4 regions of the Paenibacillus sp. BAC0078 genome follow, and region 1 is predicted to be linked to each of the others. Evidence: riboswitches for the same ligand, from Rfam matches in the RefSeq annotation. Region 1 holds a riboswitch; each other region holds the start of a gene.
The links. Region 1 has a riboswitch for cyclic di-GMP ahead of ACX1DY_RS28690 (transglutaminase-like domain-containing protein). Riboswitches for the same ligand answer to the same signal wherever they lie in the genome.
Positions count from the first base shown of each region.

Region 1 (2,201 bases):
CAAGCGTCGCCTGCATTCTCTTGGGTCCAACTCAAACTTGAGTGGATGAAGAGAATGCAGTATAGAAAGAGCGATTCGCTCATTTTGAAACATCTGACGAGAATTAAAATTCTCATTTTGGAATCACCGAAGTGATTTCCGATACTCACTCGTTGTTCAGTTTTCAAAGATCAAGCTCGTTGCCCACGACGGTGTTCACGTCAGCAGCAACTCTTATAATATATCACATTGATTTCAGAAACGCAACAGTTTTTTTCGAAACAACTTATTCAGCTATTTCTTATTAACTTTTGCCGCGCTCTAACAACGCTTAATCATAATACCTCATAACCCTATGAAAAAGCAACCCCTATAAACAAAGAAAAATAACCCACTTAATATTTAAGCGGGTTATCTATGAATTAGGCTAGATTATGAAAACAACTGCTTGTTCTTAATAGAACTTAGCTGCAGTATATTTGCTTGCATCTTTGATCAATCCTGTTGTCTGGCTGTTCTTCGCCAATCCTGCATCTACAGTCGTATCAATAATTACCCATTTGCCATTAAGGAAGACTTCGTTCCAAGCATGATAGGTAGTAACGTAGCTTGAGTTCCCCATAACCAGCTTAGTTGGAATGCCTTCACTGCGAAGCATGGTAGCAAACAATGAAGCGTAGTCGTAGCAGATCCCCTTTTTGGTGAGGAGTGTATTGTCATTGTTAGGGATGTAGTCCGTTGAAACATTGGAGGCCAAGGTGTAGTCGTATTTTACGTTAGACACAATATAGTTGTATATCGCTTTTACCTTTGCTTCGTCAGTTGTCAGACCTTGCGTTAGTTGCTTAGCCTTCAGAACTGTTGTATCGGAAGAACTCCATTTCACGTTCTGTACGGAGCCCAGATATACGGCATTTGCATTGCTCAGACTGAGATCTACGGTTTCGGAAGAAATCACTTTGTATTTGTTACCGGTGGTGTTCTCAAGTACAGATACTTTATAAGAACCATTGCCTTGCTGCAGCGGGAACGTTTCGGTTTGTCTGGAGGCATAGAGGTTGTAAGTGTAGCTGTTGTTGTCTTTGGTGATCATAAGCTTGACACGCTTGTCCTTAGGGACGGCATAGGATACCGAGATAACACCCTGATCCAATTGAGCTGTATTCAACCAGCCGGTGTCCGTGCTTGCGGCTTCAACAGATCCCGCTTGAACGGAAGTAGCAACTACAAACAATGTTAATAATGTAAAAAAGAATTTCTTCATGGATAAAACTCCTTTCGGTAGCTGGCTGCCATCCTTAACGGGAAGACCCTTTAGCTTTGCGTCCCTACCTTTCGATAGGTTTGCCGTTATCGTATAAGTTCTATCTGTTCTTACTTCTACTAGAAGTTACTAGATTTAGCTTAAGAACAAACAAAAAAAGCCTCTTCATTCGGTAGCTGGCTGCCATCCATAGCGGGAAGGCCCTTTAGCTTTGCGTCCCTATCTTTCGATAGGTTTGCCGTTATCGTGTTTAGCTTTTATAGTTACATAGTACCATATCTATCTCTATATTCAAGACCCAAATCACTAGATTCACACTATTTTTAGTTGAATTTTTATATAACTAGCTTAGCATGCACGATCAGCCGGTGGGTTGGATTGACCAATGGATCACATGTAATCAGGGTAAGTATTTTGTCATCGTTATGCCCATTTAGCACCGAAATATCTGTAGGCTCCACGATAGAGATATCATAAACAACGTATTTGAAATCCTGCCTGCTTGTTGTAACGGAAATGGTGTCGCCAATTTCGACTTCGTTCAATCTGTTGAAGAGTCTCCCTGTTGTTCTTGATCTGTGGGCTGCAATTGCGGCATTGCCGACCTCACCAATCGGTGCTGTCTCCTTCATATGGGCGGCGGCATGCTTCATATTGGCTTTGGTTGCCCCTTCAAGGATAGGCAGCTTCAGGTCGATTTTGTTAATTTGGATAATTCCGATGATCTTGCCGCCTACCTGAATGTCCGGAGCTGGCGATTCAGTTGCTTCTGCCTGTTCATTCGCAGATGATTCCTCTGACAGCAGCTTGGTAACTGCCGCATACGGCTTGCTCAGGTCTGATCCTGACGGCGGAGCGGGCGTAACTTCACTATAGGCCTGTTCGGCTTCTTCCAGCAGCTTCTGCTGCTCCCAATCGTTGTACCACTCGTTCGCTTTTGGATACAGCATGATAAGAA
Region 1 covers NZ_JBTLRW010000026.1:70,798-72,998, reverse strand. The annotation lists gene ACX1DY_RS28690 (transglutaminase-like domain-containing protein) at 434-1,243, opposite strand; cyclic di-GMP riboswitch class I at 1,257-1,338, opposite strand; cyclic di-GMP riboswitch class I at 1,412-1,493, opposite strand; gene ACX1DY_RS28685 (class D sortase) at 1,579-2,201, opposite strand, start outside.

Region 2 (2,201 bases), on a different contig from region 1:
AAAATATCTCCGCAATTACCGAGCAGACAGCCGCAGGCACCGAAGAGGTCTCCGCATCTATGAACGAACAGATCAATGCCCTCAAGTCCGTTGCCGAAGAGACAGAAAAGATGACCCAAGCTGTATTCCAGTTGCAAAAAACAATCCATATTTTCAAATTTTAGGCGTCCCCTGCAATGCTGCCGCTTGAGCAAAAAATGCTCATGCGGCAGTTTTTTTGTGTTTACAATTTCCTTGATGTAATATTCACCAAATGCTGAATTTTCGCAGTATAAAATGATAATTTCAATTTGCATTTATATCTGGATAAGCTGAGCTTGGAAAATGAATCCAAAGGACGATAGTGCCGCAAGGAATGCTTGTACGATTACGATTAGCAACTGGGAGTCTAAGTATTCCCACAGTTACGGCCATCCTCCGTGATAACTATCAATAGCACCATGGTCCGGCATTTCAAATCCCGTTTGCATTTTAGGACTTTTTCACCTGGGACTTTATTATTTTATTTCCTGCATTAATATTCACTTGGCATGCAAATCAATAAATGTCGTTAATCGTTATATTCGTCAAATTTCGAGCTTATTTGATCAAATATATTGACAAAAGCAGCGCTAGGAATATATTGTAAAGTAAAATTATGCTTTATTTCATTAATAAAAATATATTGGCAAAATTCTCCGAAAGGGAATGACGCAAAGCCATGGATCTACAGTCTCATGCTTCCCGGGACCATGACAGCCAGGTTGCTTAAGAACCGGAACGTCTGTATTATGTTTCTCTCGTTCAACATGGTTATTTAGCAGCTGCCTGTGCTCCTTCTGAGTGCAGGTTTTCTATTTAAGCTAAATAAATAATAACATTGGGTGGGGTGGATTTTCTGAAAACAGTCGCAGATTATATGGCTCAGGCACTACGAAACCTCGGTGTAACACATTCTTTTGGCATAATCGGCAAGTCTATTTGTCCTGTAGTTCTGAAGATGGTTGATCATGGCATTGAGTTTATTCCCGGAAGACATGAATCCAGTTCTGGGTTCGAAGCCGCAGGTTATGCTCTAAAAACCGGCGGCCTTGGAGTGGCCTTCGGCACCTCCGGTCCAGGCGGAACCAATCTGCTTACCGCCGCAGCGCATGCCAAGGCAAACAACCTTCCTGTGCTGTTCATTACCGGCCATCAATCCATCAAGGAGCTGGGGATTCCCCAGTGTCAGGATTCTTCGAACTATCTTGCCGATCTGGCGGATATGTTCAGACCCGCAACTCTGTTCAGCAAGCTGGTTGAACGCGGAGATCATTTCAGCACCATATTTAATCATGCCATTTCGACGGCTTTAAGCGGCAAGCGGGGTCCTGTCCACCTGTGCATCCCTTTTGATGTGCAGACAGAACTCCTTGAAGAGTGCCGGATTGTGATCCCTGAACGGGAGAGTCTGATCAGCCACAGTAATTTCGAGCGGGTGATCTCGGCTATCAATCAATCCAGCCATCCCCTCATCATTGCCGGCAAAGGTGTCAACCGCTCCGGAGCGCATAAAGAGCTGGTTCAGCTCGCAGAGATGTTCAATATTCCTGTTGTGACTTCTCCTGGGGGCAAAGGCGCTATTGCCTGGGATCATCCGTTATATCACGGTCCAATCGGTGTCGGCGGCTGCAAGCATGGCGATGATTTGTTGAACCGCAGCGATTTGTTCATCGTGCTCGGTTCGCGGCTGAGCGATATGACCATCTGCAATCTCAAGGCGGAGAACCATCCGCAGACCTTGATTCAATTTGATGTCGATCCTACGTTTGTCGGGAAAATATTAAACTCTCCCACCATTTCTGTCAGCGGCGATTTGCGTGATAATCTGGCGTTCTATCTGCAAAATGTCGATACCAGCAGCATTCCGGCACGTCAACCGGAGACATCCCCGCGTTATACAGAGGAGCTTCCTGTATTGTCCAAGCTTTCTCTCGCTTCGGTAATGAGCACACTGAGCGAACAGCTCCCTTATAACAACACCCTCTTTGTTGATGACGGCAGCCATGGCTTCCATGCTGTGAAGTGGTACAACGTGAAGAAACCGGGCAGCTTTGTCTTTGATGCCTATTTTGCTTGCATGGGCAATTCAATTGGCATGGCTATAGGCGCAAAGGTAGCCTCACCTGAAGAAACCATTGTCTGCATTACCGGCGACGGATGCTTTATGATGCTCGGGGCGG
Region 2 covers NZ_JBTLRW010000004.1:365,649-367,849, reverse strand. The annotation lists gene ACX1DY_RS11055 (methyl-accepting chemotaxis protein) at 1-164, shown strand, start outside; cyclic di-GMP riboswitch class I at 657-751, shown strand; gene ACX1DY_RS11050 (thiamine pyrophosphate-binding protein) at 869-2,201, shown strand, end outside.
Region 2: it holds a riboswitch for cyclic di-GMP, as region 1 does, so the genes downstream of both, ACX1DY_RS11050 (thiamine pyrophosphate-binding protein) here and ACX1DY_RS28690 (transglutaminase-like domain-containing protein) in region 1, are expected to answer to the same signal.

Region 3 (2,201 bases), on a different contig from region 1:
GTAAAGCTCCTAAATCCTCATCTGCATAAGCGGACGAAACAGCAAACAAGCCCCCCTCAAATTCCTTGCACACAAACGGACAGTCCTCTGTTCGGGCAGTAAGCTGTTGCATGAAAACAATGTCCCCTCCATACTGATATTCGAACAGCGTTCGGCTGCCGGGCTTGCCAAATGGGATTTGATTTGCGGAAATCCACTCCCAAAACAAATCAATCTCGGACTGTTCGTTGTCAGTTTTTATGGATGTAATCGCAAGCATCGGAGACAATGCCACAATATCCATATCCAGCGGCTTTGCTAGCTTGTCTGAGATCGTGTTCAGCGTTTCCATGGATAAATCATGTTTTGGTCGGGAGAACAGTTCATCCTCTACCTTTTCATAAAGCAGGGGCAGTGCGGATATCTGCGTGATACCGTGAGTGTTCATAGCATCTAAGAAGTCTGTAACATAAGATTTCAGTTGGGAGAGTGTGCTGATTTCGTCGTCAATTTCCTCAATTCGCTTAACAAAGCTTTGTACCAGCGTTTCCATATCTTGATTCTCATAAATTCGCAAAATATCCTTTATCGGAATCTGCATTTTCCGAAGCACCAAAATCTGCTGTAGCCGGTTAATATTTATGTTGTCATAAAAACGATACTTTTCAAGTGGTGGACGTTCACTCCGCAGCAAGCCTACTTGCTCGTAATATCGAAGTGTCCTTGAAGATATGCCAAATTTTTCGGTAACTTCGGTAATTTTCATTAACTTCATAACAGCCCTCCATACTTGTTCTCTTACTGCGATTATACCGATTGACCCAACGTCAAAGTCAATCCTTTTTGACCATCAATCCGATCCTCTGTTTTCATCCCCCTAAAAAAGGAAGAAATAGAACATCTTAATTTCACAGGAATAAATTCCGATAATAGAGGAAGTCCTCTACATCAAAAGTCATACTTACATAAGCATAAAGGGACAGAAAAACCGAGTTTTAAACAAAGGCAAATCCGTACGAAAGTCGGAGACGCAAAGCCACGGGCCTACTTCATCCAGGAGGGATGTTAGGGCAGCCGGGCCGCTCGAGGCACTTGGTTTTTTGGCGTGCCTAAAAATATCGCTGGGGGAGAGAAGTGAATGAGGTTCGGTAGGAAAAGGAAGTTTTCGCAGACGGTTGTGGCCGTAGTTGCGGTGGTGAGTATGCTTGGAGGGCTGCTGCCTAGTATAGGTGGTACGATGCAGGCCTCAGCCGCCGCAGCAGATCTGGGCCGGACGGACTATAGCGTGTCGGGAGAACGGCTGGTATGGCTCGAAGCAGACAGTGGCGGAGTGAAGCAGGTGCACGCGCTGAATCAGACCAGTGGTGCAAGTATGGTTCTTACGTCGGGTTCATCTGCTAAGGATGCGCCTTATGTGGATGGCACGGTTGCCGTATGGGCGGACAAAGGAAGCGAAGCGGAATCTTCACTCAATTGGGACATTTATAGTGCCGATCTTGTGACAGGCAAGAAGACTAAGCTCAACAAGCAATCCGGCCAATACGGTAATCCGACGACTGACGGTGTAGGTGTGGTCTGGTATGAACGCAAAAATTACGGCAGCATGATCTACCACGACCTGGCTACCGGCGTTGAGGCGGATCTCGGCGAAGGACGGTTCCCGGTGCTGGCGGATGGAAATGTGGTATACAAAAATGCCCGTGACGGAGGGCTTAGTCTGCTGAATTTGAGCAGCGGGGTTACGCGCGCACTTGTTAGTCTGGGCGGAGCCAATTTTGTGGACTGGTTTGTTTTTAATGGCAGTCATGTGCTGATCAAGCAAAAAAACGGTGCCTCCGAAAGCAAATATGTGCTTCTGAACATCAAGGACCTGACAGCTCAGCCAGTGGATCTTACCGAAATGAAGGCCGGAGGAACACAATATGCCTTTATGTCCATATCTAAGGGGCATGCGGTGTTTCAAGACGAAGTGGACGGTAAAACAACGCTGCAGCAAGTAAACCTTTCTACATATGCAGTACAATCGCTTCCGGCGATAGAAGCAGGAGCGAAGCTGATCGGAATTAGCGGAGATAAGCTGCTATACAGCAAGAAGGATGACTACATAGAATCGTTAGACTTGAAAAAAGACACCAATCCAACGCCAACGCCAACTCCAAGTCCAGGCACGACGCCATCCCCAGGTACAGTCCCGAATCCAGGTTCAACTCCTGAAGTGGCGG
Region 3 covers NZ_JBTLRW010000004.1:254,547-256,747, forward strand. The annotation lists gene ACX1DY_RS10555 (MerR family transcriptional regulator) at 1-754, opposite strand, end outside; cyclic di-GMP riboswitch class I at 974-1,066, shown strand; gene ACX1DY_RS10560 (S-layer homology domain-containing protein) at 1,118-2,201, shown strand, end outside.
Region 3: it holds a riboswitch for cyclic di-GMP, as region 1 does, so the genes downstream of both, ACX1DY_RS10560 (S-layer homology domain-containing protein) here and ACX1DY_RS28690 (transglutaminase-like domain-containing protein) in region 1, are expected to answer to the same signal.

Region 4 (2,201 bases), on a different contig from region 1:
GGAGGCACCTTCGCTTACTTCAGCGACACTGCGCAGAGCACAGCAACCTTTGCTGCCGGCACGCTGGACCTGAACACCATTCCAACAGAGATCGTTAATCTCAGCAACCTCAAGCCAGGCGATATTGCGGTGCGCAACTTCACACTGCAGAACAGCGGAACACTGGATATCAAAGAGCTGAAGCTCGCCAGTGCATACACAGTAACCGATGCAGGAACGAATAACGGTGCGCAGGATCTCGGGGATCATTTTAAAGTGAAGCTCCTCAAAGACACCTATGTCAGCGGCGATATTACCAATTATGTTCTCGGGGAGATTTCGCTCAAGGATTTGAAAAATACGTCAAACTATGATTTGATCAGCACAGGCGCAATCCCTGGCGGCATCAGTGCCGGACAATCCAAGGTGTTCAAGGTAGCCTTCGTATTTGTCGACAACGGTCAGGATCAGAACGTGTTCCAGGGGGATAAATTGTCCCTCACCTGGACATTCAACGCCAAACAAGGCCCCGGTGAATTGAAATAAGCCTCATCTCGCGCAAAAACGGCGTATCCTCCCTCATCCGGGCGGGGTATGCCGTTTTTCTTCCTGCTCACCGCTTTGCTGAAGCATTGATTTTTGTCCGTTATGCGAAAATTTGTTATACTGTTAACAAAAAATGCGGAGGGGCGTTTAATCGTGCCGGATAATATGGGTAGCCGCATCCATCAACTCCGTCTGGAAAAAGGCTTGTCCTTATCCGAGCTGGCTGACAAGGCTGATGTGGCGAAATCATACTTAAGCAATGTTGAAAGAAATATTCAATCCAACCCCTCAATTCAATTCATTGAAAAAATCGCCGATGCGCTTCAGGTTTCCATCCATAATCTCCTCTATGGCGAGCCCGCAGATACGGAAGAGCCGCCCCTGGACGGCGAATGGTTCCGGCTCGTTCAGGAAGCTATGGCCTCAGGCATAAGCAAACGGGAATTCAAAGAGTTTCTGGATTATCAAAAATGGCGGCTGGAGCAGAAGGATGGGTAGTTCGAGAAATATAAGGATACAGTATAGTGTGATACTTATACTTTCTCATAATTGCAGAAAAGGACACAGCGCATTCCGCTGTGCCCTTTTCCGTATATATCCCTGCATCGAAAACGCCCTACATGACCTGCAATGCCTTCTCGCCCAATGCCTTCTCACTGAAAAACCGGCGGATTTCCTCCGCCCCGATGCCCGCCTTCCTGGCCGACATCAGCAAATGCACCCATTCTAAATCCAGATCAACTGCCTGCAGTTCCCCATTATTCCCCTGGTTGGACTTTTCCAAGATATCTCCTCCTAGAATATTTGCGTCCCCAGGCAGTCCGGCCGTCGTAGTATTTCTACATTAGACCCGAGACTTTGTGCCCCTGCCTTTCAGCAGGTTTACCCTTTACTGGACCCTTTACATGAAAGGATCTGGCTAGAAACCAATGTAACCGTTACCCGCAATAACATTATACAGAATCTCACATAAGAAGTGTGTCGATTTTCGGATTTTTTTTTGCTAAGTCGTGCAAAAGATTAGCTTTTTTTGCAAGGCTTTGTCCGGGTAATAAAGCTTGCGGGACTGACCATGAATTGCATCATAGCAAACGATATCCGTTCTTCATCATTTATGGGCTGAATCATGCCGTTTTGCGAACGGATTGCACGAAAGTATGAATTGATTACGCGGCTTGAAAGTAGCACAATAGGAGAGAAATGAAACCGCAAACATTGCAGCTCCACCGGGCGCTGACGCCTAGTGCCACAAGTGGGGTTCATCCGTTGGGAGGATGCATTCATGGCAGTCAAAGAGCCCTATAACGAAACCATTTGGAGTAAATATCACGGACCCAATCTGGGCTACATTCAGGAAAAATATGAACAGTTTGTTAAGGACCCCGCTTCAGTAGAGCATCATTACCGCGAGCTTTTTACGGTTTACGGACCTCCTCCGCTTACCCCGGATGCTTTGCCGGCTCCGAAGCCTGCGCTTTCGGGAGATACGGAGTGGCTCAGAAAAGCCGTAAGAGCTTCCAAGCTGATTGCCAATATCCGTATATATGGCCATATGGCCGCTAATATTGACCCGCTTGTCCGGGGGAACAATCCGATGGCGAAATGGCTCGAATACGAAACCTATGACCTCACCCGCGAAGACCTGACTGCGCTGCCCGCATCGCTGATCTGGGAGA
Region 4 covers NZ_JBTLRW010000009.1:119,088-121,288, reverse strand. The annotation lists gene ACX1DY_RS18025 (TasA family protein) at 1-525, shown strand, start outside; gene ACX1DY_RS18020 (helix-turn-helix domain-containing protein) at 691-1,023, shown strand; gene ACX1DY_RS18015 (anti-repressor SinI family protein) at 1,142-1,309, opposite strand; cyclic di-GMP riboswitch class I at 1,338-1,422, opposite strand; gene ACX1DY_RS18010 (2-oxoglutarate dehydrogenase E1 component) at 1,808-2,201, shown strand, end outside.
Region 4: it holds a riboswitch for cyclic di-GMP, as region 1 does, so the genes downstream of both, ACX1DY_RS18015 (anti-repressor SinI family protein) here and ACX1DY_RS28690 (transglutaminase-like domain-containing protein) in region 1, are expected to answer to the same signal.